DNA from 4 places in the Pseudoalteromonas sp. APC 3355 genome. Region 4 is predicted to be linked to each of the others. Evidence: predicted binding sites of a transcription regulator. Region 4 holds the regulator's gene; each other region holds the start of a gene.
What was found. The regulator ArgR, encoded in region 4, controls arginine synthesis, uptake and breakdown. The targets are predictions, from matches to a motif close to ANTGAATANNTATTCANT.

Region 1: a site for ArgR is predicted at 1,519-1,536, ahead of QMA08_RS19555 (OadG family transporter subunit). Genes of this name have one in related genera too.
Region 2: a site for ArgR is predicted at 883-900, ahead of QMA08_RS13900 (aspartate aminotransferase family protein). Genes of this name have one in related genera too.
Region 3: a site for ArgR is predicted at 2,468-2,485, ahead of argC (N-acetyl-gamma-glutamyl-phosphate reductase). Genes of this name have one in related genera too.

The regions. Positions count from the first base shown of each region.
Region 1 is NZ_JASDDB010000022.1:21,635-25,138, forward strand. It holds gene oadA (sodium-extruding oxaloacetate decarboxylase subunit alpha) at 1-1,217, opposite strand, end outside; gene QMA08_RS19555 (OadG family transporter subunit) at 1,229-1,474, opposite strand; gene QMA08_RS19560 (DUF1328 family protein) at 1,994-2,167, shown strand; gene QMA08_RS19565 (hypothetical protein) at 2,226-2,417, shown strand; gene QMA08_RS19570 (YcxB family protein) at 2,551-3,018, shown strand; gene csrA (carbon storage regulator CsrA) at 3,069-3,260, opposite strand; gene QMA08_RS19580 (aspartate kinase) at 3,352-3,504, opposite strand, start outside.
Region 2 is NZ_JASDDB010000010.1:42,549-46,052, reverse strand. It holds gene QMA08_RS13905 (HDOD domain-containing protein) at 1-756, shown strand, start outside; gene QMA08_RS13900 (aspartate aminotransferase family protein) at 1,136-2,341, shown strand; gene astA (arginine N-succinyltransferase) at 2,427-3,443, shown strand; gene astD (succinylglutamate-semialdehyde dehydrogenase) at 3,459-3,504, shown strand, end outside.
Region 3 is NZ_JASDDB010000002.1:254,620-258,123, reverse strand. It holds gene QMA08_RS04440 (ornithine carbamoyltransferase) at 1-531, opposite strand, end outside; gene argB (acetylglutamate kinase) at 539-1,306, opposite strand; gene argC (N-acetyl-gamma-glutamyl-phosphate reductase) at 1,307-2,317, opposite strand; gene argE (acetylornithine deacetylase) at 2,542-3,504, shown strand, end outside.
Region 4 is NZ_JASDDB010000008.1:161,394-164,897, forward strand. It holds gene QMA08_RS12125 (iron ABC transporter permease) at 1-341, shown strand, start outside; gene QMA08_RS12130 (ABC transporter ATP-binding protein) at 342-1,391, shown strand; gene QMA08_RS12135 (Dyp-type peroxidase) at 1,440-2,339, shown strand; gene argR (transcriptional regulator ArgR) at 2,347-2,814, opposite strand; gene mdh (malate dehydrogenase) at 3,040-3,504, shown strand, end outside.

The sequences.
Region 1 (3,504 bases), on a different contig from region 4:
TCAGGTGCAATGTTATCAGCAGGGCGACAAGTAATAACTTCCGCTCCATCAAGCACGCGCTCTTGTAGCTCTTTATTCATTGGTGCTGGTGTTAAGCCATATTCACCTTTTAATACGCCAGCAGTTTCTTTAGTAATGGTTTTATAACGCTCACCCGTTAGCACATTAAGTACCGCTTGAGTGCCAACAATTTGCGACGTTGGTGTTACTAAAGGTAAAAAGCCAAGATCTTCACGTACACGTGGGATCTCAAGTAAAACCTCATTAAGCTTATCGGCTGCGCCTTGCTCTTTAAGTTGGTTTTCCATGTTTGTAAGCATGCCACCAGGTACTTGAGCTAATAAAATGCGCCCATCAACCCCTTTTAAGCTACCTTCAAATGCCGCATATTTTTTACGTACATCTCTAAAGTAAGCAGCAATTTCTTCTAGGTGGTTTAAATCAAGCTCAGTATCGCGCTCAGTTCCTTCAACTATCGATACAATAGTTTCAGTCGCAGAATGTCCATAAGTCATACTCATTGATGAAATAGCGGTATCGAGCATATCAATGCCAGCATCAATTGCTTTTTGGTAAGTAGCAGTACTTAAACCTGTTGTAGCGTGGCACTGCATAGCAATTGGAATAGATACAGTTTCTTTAAGTGCTTTAATTAGTTTTTCAGCATCGTACGGCTTTAATAAACCCGCCATATCTTTAATACAAATTGAATGACAACCCATATCTTCAAGCTGCTTTGCAAGAGTTAACCACATATCAAGTGTATGAACTGGGCTAACTGTGTACGAAATAGTACCTTGAGCATGAGCGCCCACTTTTACAGCCGCTTTAATAGCTGTTTCTAGATTGCGAACATCGTTCATTGCATCAAATATACGAAATACGTCAACGCCATTTTTATGTGCGCGTTCTACAAACTTTTCAACTACGTCATCAGCGTAATGGCGGTAACCTAATAAGTTTTGACCGCGTAATAGCATTTGCTGTTTAGTATTAGGCATCGCTTTTTTAAGTGCACGAATACGCTCCCAAGGATCTTCGCCTAAATAACGAATACACGAGTCAAATGTAGCACCGCCCCACGATTCAATAGACCAATAACCCGCATCGTCTAATTTGCTAGCAATCGGTAGCATATCGTCTAGGCGCATACGCGTTGCTAATAATGATTGGTGAGCATCGCGTAATACCAATTCTGTTAATTTTAATTTAGCCATGTGTGTGCCCCTTATTTATTATTTGATTTGTACTGAGCAATGGCAGCACTAATAGCAGCGATGTGCTCATTAGGCACACCTTGAGATTTAAAAGATGGTGATTTAACTGGTGTCGCCACGTCAGGTTCGCTAAAGCGCGTCACCAAATTAGACATAAGCGTTACTGCACCAATTAATATCGACAGAAATACAAACACCCCAACCATGCCAGTAAGCATTAAGTTACCAGCCGTTGTGAGTAGAGCACCTATATCCATTTTTCTCCCCTTGAAACCCATATCGAAAATAAAAAATCGATTTAATTAAATATTTATTCACTGGATAATAACAAAACTAATCGCTTTGTCTACATCTTGTAAATTGGTAAAACCAATTAAACAATAAACAACATAACACTCAATTAATTTACATGCTATAACTCAGCAATCACGCGCTCTACAATACATACAAGAAATAACGACTATAGCTAATAGTTATATGGAAGTTGTTAATTAACTATCAAGATAAGTAAAAATAAACACTAATTCTTAATATTAAATGCAAAGCCACACACCAATTGTTAATTGGTCTTACCAAAACGAGTTTATTTAGTGAACATTTAGCAGTTATTTGCAACAGTGTGAATAACTTACATAACAAAGCGTAAAAGTTACTAAGCAACTAATAACTAGAGTAACAGCAAAAAACCATAACCAATTGATATTTATAATAAATAAACTTTGGCATATAACTGGCATTAGTTATTATGAGCAAATTTGATAACCAAGGAGAAAACAATGTTACGCTGGACAATTACATTTTTAGTTATTGCTTTAATCGCTGCAGTGTTAGGTTTTGGTGGCATCGCAGGTGCCGCAGCTGGTATAGCAAAAATTATATTTTTTATCTTTTTAGTACTTTTAGTGATTTCATTAGTTTCAGGTGCACTACGTGGTAAATCACCCAGGTAGATAAAGCATTCAACTAACAAACACTAAAATTTAATTAATACTTACAAGGAATTACACTATGAACTCTACAACTTTAAAAGCAGCACTAATCGCAGTATTTGCAGGTTTTTTCATGATGGGTTGTGAAGACAACCATGCAGAAGATGCTGGCGAACGTATCGACGAAGCAGTAACTGACGTGCAAAACTCTGTTGAAGATGCATGTGAAAATGTTAAAGAAGGCGTGAACGCTGAAGAAACTAACTGTTAATTCTTCTTGTACCGCTAAAAAAACGGCTTTCGAGCCGTTTTTTTGTGCCAGTAATAAAATCACTGACTATAAAGCTGCTCATTTAGCAGTTAGCTTGTTAAAATAAAAAAAACGATATTTAAAGCAAGGCAAAATGGCATTCACAACCACCTACACATTAGATAAACCCTACTTTTACGAGTGTTTTGATGAGTCACTCCCTTATAGTAAGCGTGCAAAACCTAAATACTTTTTACTTGTGTTGTTAGTTGCGCTTGGTTTATTTGGCATTTATGTTTTAGACGATCATTACTTAGGATCGTTTATGATCATGTTAGCGGTACTCGAATGCGTCGCTTTTTACTATCGCAGACCATGGTGGGTAACCAGACAAATGCTCAGCAGAGCATCAGGCTCTGAGGTAACACTTACCTTTGATGAAGAAGGTATTAAATCTGCTAATCATTACAAAAGCTATCAATTAGAATGGCAAAATATAAGCGAAGTAATAGACACCCAGCAAGGTATTATTATTAAAAACAAAAGCGGCATGCAGTACATATCAAAACAAATACTTAGCCCTGAAACACTCGCTTTTATAAACAAAAAAGCCACTCAGTGAGTGGCTTTTAGTCTAGTTGAGTTAATTACTCAACTACGTATACGTGTTGATTAAGCATTGCCCGGATTAGGGTTCGACTTTTCAGCTTGTATGCGCATGTAAATCTCTTCACGATGCACTGATACGTCTTTTGGTGCATTAACACCGATTCGAACTTGATTTCCTTTAACACCTAGAACAGTAACTGTTACTTCGTCACCAATCATTAGGGTTTCACCTACTCTACGAGTTAGTATTAGCATTCTCTTGCTCCCATGTTCCAATAAAAATTATAAGATTCCGCTTAAACATACTAATGAAAATTAGACTGAAAAGTAAGTAAAAACTCGCAATCTATCCATTTTCTGTTAAAAATGCCTTGTGTAATGCACGAACAGCCAACTCTAAGTACTTTTCATCTATTAAAACTGAAATTTTAATCTCTGAAGTCGAGACTAAAACCACATTAATATTTTCCTGCGCTAATGCATCAAAAAATAAACTAGC
Region 2 (3,504 bases), on a different contig from region 4:
TTGGGTAGGGAGTTAGTAACGCTCGTTAATTTACCTTACTATCGTAATCAACGTAGTAAAAACACGTCTGTAAAAGTAGATAAGCCATCGCTCGCCCTTCGTTATATTGGCCTTGATAACTTACAGCTAGTTATTCCTACATTTGCTGCCCGCCATTGGATGCCACATAGTACCGAACCATTTTCGTTATTAAAACGTCGTTTACGTGACAGTGCCATGGCAAACGCCATTGCTGCGCAAAAAATTGCACAAATTAATAATGTAAATGACGTTCATGCATTTACCCTTGGTATGCTTTTAGATGTAGGGCGAATTGCATTAGTGCGCTTGTACTTAAAAACGTTTGAGCAAATATGGCAACGTAAAGTACAGCTAGCCCGAAATGAAAACCAAAAAGATTTACACACCGCATTATTAGAGCTACAGCCCGACCCGTTATTTTTAACCACCCTACTTAGCAATAAATCGATAGAAGTAAGCGCTAAGGTAATAGACAAAATGGCTTTTAAATATTTACCGTTTAAAGGGGTAATGCAGCAGCTAGTAAATGGGGTAGATAAGGGCGATACATTACTGCCATTAACAGAAGTAATGCTAAAAGCACGGTGCTATTCTCAATATCTTAATTTAAAAGAACATCAACTTATTGAACCTGATGAAGCTCTAAGCTGGTTTTCGCACTTTAAGTTCACTAAAACGGAACTAAAAACCCTCCAATCGAGTAATTTTACCAATTTAGCTATTCAAATTGACTAAAAATCTGAATTTTTTGTTAATTTTTTTGCGACTAACCATTCATTCTCATCTTATTGTTATATTACATATTTGCCGATTAAAGCGTGTGCGCCTCTGTACTCATGCGGTTAGTTGCCTAAAAATAAGCATAAATAGCTATGCAAATAGTTATTCACTATCTATGAAATAATATCTTTAGCCCTTTATTTTCAAGGGATACATGAAAGTTTTTAACGAGACAGATATAAGTAATTCTGAAATAATGTGCGTCTGAAAATTGAACCACAAAGCAATTTTGCGCAATTATCAGGTTACTGATCTTGCCTATAAAGTTGGTTACAAATATTAACCAAACACCTATTTTGATGTTTTGTGTTGCTCACAATTAAGAGGAAATAAAATGACAGTCAATCGCGAATTATTTGATCACGTAATGGTTCCTAACTACGCACCTTCAAGCGTAATTCCTGTTCGAGGCGAAGGCTCTCGCGTATGGGATCAACAAGGTCGAGAGTTTATCGACTTTGCTGGTGGTATTGCAGTTAACTGTCTTGGCCATTGCCACCCTGCATTAGTAGGCGCATTAAAAGAGCAAGGCGAAAAAATCTGGCATCTATCTAACGTAATGACCAATGAGCCGGCACTTCGCCTAGCTAAAAAAATGGTTGATGCGACATTTGCTGAAAAAGTTTACTTTGCCAACTCTGGCGCAGAAGCAAACGAAGCCGCGCTTAAATTAGCGCGTCGTTTTGCACTTGATAAATTTGGCGCAGAAAAATCACAAATCATCGCGTTCAACAAAGGTTTCCACGGTCGTACATTCTTTACCGTAACTGTTGGCGGCCAAGCTGCATATTCAGATGGTTTTGGTCCTAAGCCTGGCGACATTGTACATTGCGATTACAATGACCTTGCTGCTTTTGAAGCACTTATCAGCGATAAAACATGTGCCGTAATGATGGAACCTCTACAAGGTGAAGGCGGTATTGTTTCACCAACTGATGAGTTTGCTCAAGGCGTTCGCGATTTATGTACTAAACATAACGCACTGCTTATTTTTGATGAAGTTCAAACAGGTGTTGGTCGTACTGGCGATTTATACGCATACCAAGGCTTAAACGTAGTACCTGATATTTTAACTTCAGCTAAAGCACTTGGCGGCGGTTTCCCTATTGGCGCTATGATCACAACAACTGAAATTGCACAGCACCTTAAAGTAGGCACACATGGTTCTACTTATGGCGGTAACCCGCTTGCGTGTGCTGTTGCAGAAGCTGCATTTGATACAGTAAATACCCCAGAAGTACTGGCTGGCGTAAAAGAAAAAGCCGCATTATTTAATGAACTACTTAGCGCGGTTAACGAAAAATACAACGTATTTAGCGAAATCCGTGGCCAAGGTTTATTAATTGGTGCAGTAGTGAACGAGCAATACAAAGGTCGTGCAAAAGAGTTTTTAGTGGCAGGTACTGAGCAAGGCCTTATGTCACTAGTTGCCGGTGCAGACGTAGTACGTTTCACTCCATCTTTAGTAATTCCTGAAGCGGACATTCGCGAAGGTATGGCACGCTTTGAAAAAGCAGTAGCAAGCGTAGTAAACGCATAAGCGACTTAAGCCAACCAATTAAGGGCAAGCACCGCTTGCCCTGCAATTCCTATTTACCGTTATTTATAAGGGAGCAAGCGGACTCATGATGATCCTTCGCCCAATCCAGCAAAATGATTACTCAGCATTACTGAAAATTGCCCACGAATCTGGGCATGGTTTTACGTCTTTGCCATTAAACGAAGAACTATTGCAAAAGAAAATAGACCATTCTGTAAGTTCATTTGCTAAGCAAACGTCACAACCCGGTGACGAAGGCTACCTGTTTGTTCTTGAAGATAGCGAAACCGGTGATGTTGTAGGTACGTCTGCAATTGAAGCTGCGGTAGGGCTTGATGATGCATTTTATCATTATCACTTAAGTAAAGTGATTCACTCTTCGCGCACATTAAACGTATACAAAGCGGTTGATATTTTAACGCTATGTAACGACTACACAGGCGCTACAGAGCTTTGCACATTGTTTTTAAAAGATGGCTATCGTAAAAATTGTAACGGTAAGCTACTTTCAAAAGCGCGCTTTATGTTTATAAAGCAGCATCAAGAGCGTTTTGCACAAACAGTGATTGCAGAAATGCGCGGTGTGTCTGACGAAAACGGCAGTAGCCCTTTTTGGCAGTGGCTTGAAGAGCACTTTTTCTCAATGGATTTTCCAACAGCTGACTACCTAACAGGTATTGGCCAAAAGGTTTTCATTGCTGAATTAATGCCTAAATACCCAATTTATGTAAATTTGCTAAGTAAAGATGCGCAAGCCGTAATAGGTAAAGTACACGACAACACACGCCCAGCAATCGAGTTATTAAAAAGCGAAGGCTTTACGTTTAATGGCTACGTAGACATTTTTGACGGCGGCCCAACGGTTGAAGCAAAAGTAGATAACATTGCGACGATTCGTAATGCAAATAACTTTAACGTTGAAATTGGCGAAATGACTGGCGACACCATGGTGTTACTAGCTAACGAAAAGCTTGAAGATTTTAGAGCAACCGTTGCACCAATGACATTTGACGAGCGCGCAAAAAGCCTTATTTTATCGCAAGAAGTAGCAGATGCATTGCATTTGCAAACTGGCGATATTGTTAGTGCAACCACGATTTAATTTAGGAGAAAGTATATGACTCATCCTGCACAATTTATTAATGGTCAATGGTCACAAGGCC
Region 3 (3,504 bases), on a different contig from region 4:
AGCAACAAAATCAGTGCCAAGCGTTGCCGCTAAAAGCATTAATGAATGAGTTACATTGTTGCCCTCACCTAAGTAAGCCACTTTAAGCTCGCTCACATCGCCGTGAACTTCTTGAAGCGTTAAAAAATCAGCAAGAGCTTGGCATGGGTGGTATAAATCACACAAACTATTTACTACCGGTACTGATGCGTATTCACCTAATGTAGTTAATGTGCTGTGCTGATTTACGCGTGCAACAATACCATCGGCCCAAGTAGAAATATTAAGTGCGAAATCTTTAATTGATTCACGTGCACCCATAGCGCCATTTTGCTGATCTAAATAAACTGCATGGCCACCAAGGCGGTTAATACCTATATCAAACGATAAGCGAGTACGTAAACTTTGTTTTTCAAACAATGTTACGATTGATTTTCCCGCTAATACGTTGCTGTATTTTTCTGGTTTTGCTTTTATATCTTGCGCTAACTTTAATAAATTAAGTGCGCCTTCTTGGTCTAACTCTAAACCCGTTAAAAAATTCTCAAACATAATAAACCTATGGTGTAATCTTAGTTCCGACATGCTCGCCTTGTAGCAGAGCAGTTAAATTTTCTGGCTTTTGCCAGCTGGAAATATACACACCGCGTCGTAAATGTTGGGCAGCGTGAAGGCTGGTCTTAACTTTGACCTCCATCCCGCCCACAATTACTCCATTTGTAATTAAAGTATCAATGTGTTTTGTGTCAAGTTGATGTAACGGCTGTTTATTTTCGTCAAGCACTGCTTCAACATCCGTCATAAAAATAAGCTCAGCATTTAAGTTACTAGCAATAGCCGCTGCTGCTTCATCTGCATTTACGTTGTACCAAAGCCCTTGCTCATCAAAGCCTATAGAGCTAACAATCGGTAGGCGACCGATTTTAAGTAAATCATTAACAATAGAATCGTCGTTGCTTTTACATTTACCCACTAAGCAAAGCGCTTTTAGCTTTTGAGTGGCAGTAACACCTGCCTCAAAAAGGCTTAAGCCCACAGGCTTGTGCCCAGCACTAATAGCTTGAGTCATTAATTGTTTATTAGCGCAACCTGCGAGTGCACCCACTATATAAGGCATTTGCTCTGCTGGGCTAATACGTAATCCTTGGTGTTTAGCACTGGCAAAACCCGCTTGTTTTAACCATGTATCAACTAAAGCGCCACCGCCATGTACAATGACAAATTCATCATTTTTTTGCTCATTTAATACATCAAACAACGCTTTTGCTGCATTTTCTGTATTAAGTACTGCACCACCTAGCTTAATTACCCACGTTTTTTTACTCATTTAAAACGCTCCTTTTAATCCAGTGGTATGATCTAAATTCATAGAAATATTAATACACTGCAAAGCTTGTCCAGCAGCGCCTTTTAATAAGTTATCAATAGCAGACATCACAATTAACTGCGTTCCTTGTTGCTGCCAGCCAATATCAACAAATGGCTGCTTAGCTACACCTTTAATTGAAGGTACTTTATCGCCTAATAAACGAATTAATGGCTCGCTCGAAAGTACTTGATAAGCCGATGCAACGTTTTCCTTGGTAACGCCTGGCTTAAGCTGTACATAAATAGTTTCTAAAATACCGCGCGGAAAGCTACCTAAGTGCGGTGTAAACAACACTTTGTGGCCAAGGTGTTGTTCAATTTCAGGGCCATGGCGATGGTTAAACAAACCATAAGGTGCAAGCGACACTTCACAAAAATGTGTTCCTACACTGGCTTTACGCCCTGCGCCTGTAACGCCCGAAACCGCATTAATAATAATACTTTCGCTGCTTAATAAGCCTGCTTGCTTAAGCGGTTTTAGCGCATTAAGCGCTGCTGTTGGGTAACAACCTGCAACAGCAATTAGCTCTGCATTAGCGATAGCATCATGGTTCCACTCAGCTAGACCGTAAGCCGCTTCATTTAAAAGCTCTGGATGTTGATGCTCAAAACCATAGTAAGTAACGTAGTCGTCATTGCTTGCTAAACGATAGCCACCAGATAAATCAAATACCTTTTTACCCATAGCTAAAAATTGCGGCGCTAGATCAACACTTACTTTGTGATCGGTACATAAGCATACGTAATCAGCATCACTTTGAATGTCATCAAAAGCTGATACGCTAAGAGGAAGTAAAGGGCAGTCTAGTAAGCCAAGGTGCTCTGGGTATAAATCACTTAGCAATTTATTTTTATCTAAGCTACCCTCAGATACATAACAGCCTGTTAAAGTTAAGTTTGGATGCTTAGCAACTAAACTTGCTAACTCTGCGCCGCTGTATCCGCTTGCGCCAATAATCACTACATTCATTTGTTACTCGTTATCTTAAAATTAATTACTACTTATCTATAATGTTCGCTTAAACTAGCTTAGACGCTAATTAAGTCTTTTTTATTAATGAATTTTGATTATCGTCGCATTATTTTCATGGCGTTACTTTTAATATATTTATGCTTAAAAAGTGAATTGATATTCATCATAAATACTTTTATATTGTTATGCAATTAAATTGAATAATAATTTTGGATTTTTTTATGCCTTTGCCTTCGTTTATTTCCATGTACCAACAATTGATTGCAGCCCCTTCTATTAGTGCTATTGAAGACAACCTGTGTATGAGCAATAAAAACGTAATCGAACTCCTAGCCAGTTGGTGCGAAACAATCGGTTTTACGTGTGAAATTATAGAATTAGAAGGAGGTAAAGGGCGCTATAATTTATTAGCAAAACGCGGAGAAGGTGATGGCGGATTAATGCTAGCAGGTCATACCGACACAGTGCCTTTTGATGACAGTCGTTGGAACCATAATCCATTTAAACTTACCGAACTCGATAACAAATTGTATGGGCTAGGAAGTATTGATATGAAAGGCTTTTTTGCTTTTGTATTACAAGCGATTAGTGAACTTGATGAAAAGCAGCAAACTCAGCCTATTTTAATCCTTGCCACCGCCGACGAAGAAACAACGATGGCTGGTGCACAACAAATATGTAAGCACCCGAATTTAAAACCTGCGCGCTGTATAATAGGCGAACCTACTGATATGACGCCAGTATTTATGCACAAAGGCCATATGAGTACAGCAATAAGAGTGGTTGGTCGCTCTGGGCATAGCTCCGATCCCGAACGTGGTCTTAACGCCATTGAAGTAATGCATAAAGTGATTACAAAATTGATGATCTTAAAAGAACAATTAAAGCATAAGTATTCAATAAACCACTTCGAAATCCCTTATCCAACATTAAACTTAGGTAATATTCATGGCGGCGATAACGCGAATAGAATTTGTGGTTGCTGTGAAATGCATATAGATATGCGCCCATTACCAGGTTTAAGTGTACAAGAACTACAAGCATTCGTACTCGATGCAACGAAAGAGATAAATCAGCAATACCCAAATGCGGTGAGCGTTATTGATTTACATGAACCAATACCGGCATTTAGTGGTAGCACCGACAGTGCTTTAGTCAAAATGGCTGAAAAAATAGCGGGGCAA
Region 4 (3,504 bases):
ACGGAGCAATTGAGTCGAGTTTTTTACGTATTAGTCCATCACTTGATATGGCAAGCCAATCAATGGGTAAAAGCCAAGGGCAAACGCTGCGTTTAGTGCATCTACCTTTACTGCGAAGAGGGTTACTCACTGCAGCCCTATTGGTATTTATTGAATGTATGAAAGAGTTGCCAGCTGCGCTATTGCTCAGACCGTTTAATTTTGAAAGCTTAGCTACTCATGTATTTCAGTATGTGAGTGACGAGCAATTAGAGCTCGCTTCAATATCTGCATTATTTATTGTTATTGTTGGGTTTATTCCTTTGTATTTTATTAATCGTTCTATGGAGCAGCGTAGTTAAATGAGTAGTTTAATTTTACAAGGCGTGAGCTATCACTATAACGGCACAAAGGTTATTCACGATTTAGATTTAACAGTAGGTAAAGACGAAATTGTTTGCCTACTCGGGGCGAGTGGATGCGGAAAAACAACCACATTAAAAGCGATTGCAGGTTTAATTGAAGCCAAGCAAGGGTCTATTTTTATAGACGGTAAATTAGTGAGTGATGAGCAATCGTTTGTCTCACCTGAGCATCGTAACATCGGCATGATGTTTCAAGATTATGCGTTGTTTCCGCATTTAACGGTGGCAAATAATATTGCATTTGGGCTTAGTAAAATGAGTAAAGCTCAAAAGCAGCAACGCGTTGATGAAATGCTTAAGCTTGTACATTTAATTGGCTGTGCTGACAGGTTTCCACATCAGTTATCGGGTGGCCAACAGCAACGCGTCGCTATCGCTCGTGCATTAGCTTATAAACCTAGTTTATTACTCCTTGATGAGCCTTTTTCAAACATCGACACACAAGTGCGCTTTGAATTAATTGCCGATATACGTCGAATTATTAAAGCAACTCAAGTGTCTGCTGTGTTTGTTACACATTCAAAAGAAGAGGCGTTTGCCTTTTCAGATACACTTGCCATTATGCATCGCGGTAAAATTGAGCAACAAGGCACGCCCGAGCAGCTTTTTGCAGCTCCATGTTCAAAGGAGGTTGCAGAGTTTCTGGGTCAAGGCATATACTTGAGCGCAGAAGTATTAACAGCAACTGAATACAAAACACCATTTGGTTTAGTCGAATCTTATATTGAGAGTAAGCAAAACGTAAGTGCAGGGCTTATATATGTGCGCCCTCATCAAATAGAATTAGTGGCAGATAACCAAAGTGACAAACTCAGCAAGCGAGCTACAATCATAAGTCGTCGCTTTATTGGTTCGGCGTATGTTTATTCACTTGTTATTGATAAACAAGAAATTGAAGTTGCTGCACAATATGGCCAGTCATTTGAAAATAATGAGCAGGTTATAATAAAAATAAAACCTCACACGGTGAATTTTTTCGAATCGTAATTAATTTGTTATTCGCTGTGTTTTTATCTGTAAAACTAAGGAATAACAATGGCGCAAGCGCAATCAGGGATTTGTGCTGAAGCAAACTTACACGGTTTGCACTTATTTTTTAATGTGTTTGATGGTCAAGATGAATCACTTCGCGCAAAGTTAAAACAAGTAAGCGCTATTGAAGAAGAATTTAGCGATCAATTTTCAGAATCAATGCTCTCTTGTATGGTTGCTATTGGTGCGCAATATTGGCCGCATATCCTCCCTGAATACATCCCAAGCGAATTACAGAGCTTTCCTAATATAAACCATAGCGATCATCAAATGAGCGTACAACCGTGCGATTTATTTGTGCAAATTCGCTCTGACCGTGAAGACGTTAACCATTTATTTGCGCTGCAAATTTTAAAACTATTTGCCCCCGATGTTGAGCTGGTGGAGCAAATTCGTAATTTTCGCTTTTTAGATGGTCGTGATTTTAATGGTTTTATTTATGGTGGCGACACCGCACATGGAAGAAAAAAGCGCGCTACGGCTTTAATTAGTAACCCTGGCAATTTTGAAGATCAGGGGAGTTATATTCATGTACAGCGTTATAAGCATGATTTAACTATGTGGCAGCACTTATCATTGAGCGAGCAAGAACAAATAATGGGGCGTACGCGCCTTGATAACACGCTAATTACCCCCGCGATCGAAACCAGCCATGCTTCGCGAAGTGAGCTAAAAGACGAAGACGGACAACCGCTATTATTAAATCAGAGCATGCCTTATGGCGATGTGTATGAGCAGGGAATGTTATCAATTACATGCGCTTGTACGGGCACCGCATTTGAAAAAGTACTTAATAGTCGTTTAGGGGAAGGGGATTGTTACGACCACTGGCTTGATTTTACTCAAGCCGATATGGGTTCTGCTTTCTTTGCGCCTTCAGTCGGGTTTTTAAAACAAATTTAGTTTGCTATTAAACCGTATCAAATAAAATGCGAACACGTTCAAGTGTTACATCTATTTCAGATATTTTAGCAGGAGCGATAAAAATAGTATCGTCGCCTGCAATTGTTCCTAGTACGCCATCTGCTTTACCTAATGAATCTAATAAACGAGCGATAAGCTGAGCGGCGCCTGGACTGGTACGAATAATGATCATCATTTCGTTGTGCATAATGTCGATTACTAATTGGCGTAATGGGCTTTTAGCCGTAGGTACACCCATTTCAGCTGGTAAGCAGTAAACCATTTCTTGTTTGGCGTTACGTGTGCGTACAGCACCAAATTTACTTAGCATGCGCGATACTTTACTTTGGCTTATATTGTCAAAGCCTTGATCTTTTAATGCATCAACTATTTCGCCTTGAGAGCCAAAATTTTCTTCTTTTAATAGTGATTTAAATGCTTTTACTAGTGCTTCTTGTTTATCTTGTGGTTGCATAGTCTTTATTCGTTTTTGTTATTTATGCCGCAAATTCTACACAAAAATGAATAATTATGCAGCAGTTGTTTAGTTAACTTGCCAGTTTGATGCGTTAAATCACAAAAGTTTACGACTATGGTCGAAAATATACTTGAAATAGACAGGATAAATTTGTTTTTAGTCGCTAATTTCATTATCTTAAGAGCCACAAATGTTTCCTACCTCAAATTACGGAGAATTCCAATGAAAGTTGCTGTATTAGGTGCTGCAGGCGGTATCGGCCAAGCGTTGTCTTTATTATTAAAAACAGGCTTACCAGCTGGCTCTGAATTATCACTTTATGATGTTGCACCAGTAGTACCAGGTGTTGCGGTTGACCTTTCTCACATCCCAACAGATGTTAAAGTAGCAGGCTTTGGCGCAGACGAATTAAACAAAGCGCTTGAAGGCTCTGACATCGTTCTTATCCCAGCGGGTATGCCACGTAAACCAGGTATGGATCGTGCTGATTTATTTAATGTAAATGCTGGTATCATCAAAACTTTAGCAGAAGGCATTGTTGCTAGCTGTCCTAAAGCGTTAGTAGGTATTATTACTAACCCAGTAAATGGCACAGTTCCAATCGTTGCTGAAGTATTCAAAAAAGCAGGTACTTACGACGCTAAACGCGTATTCGGCATTACTACGCTTGACGTTATTCGTTCAGAA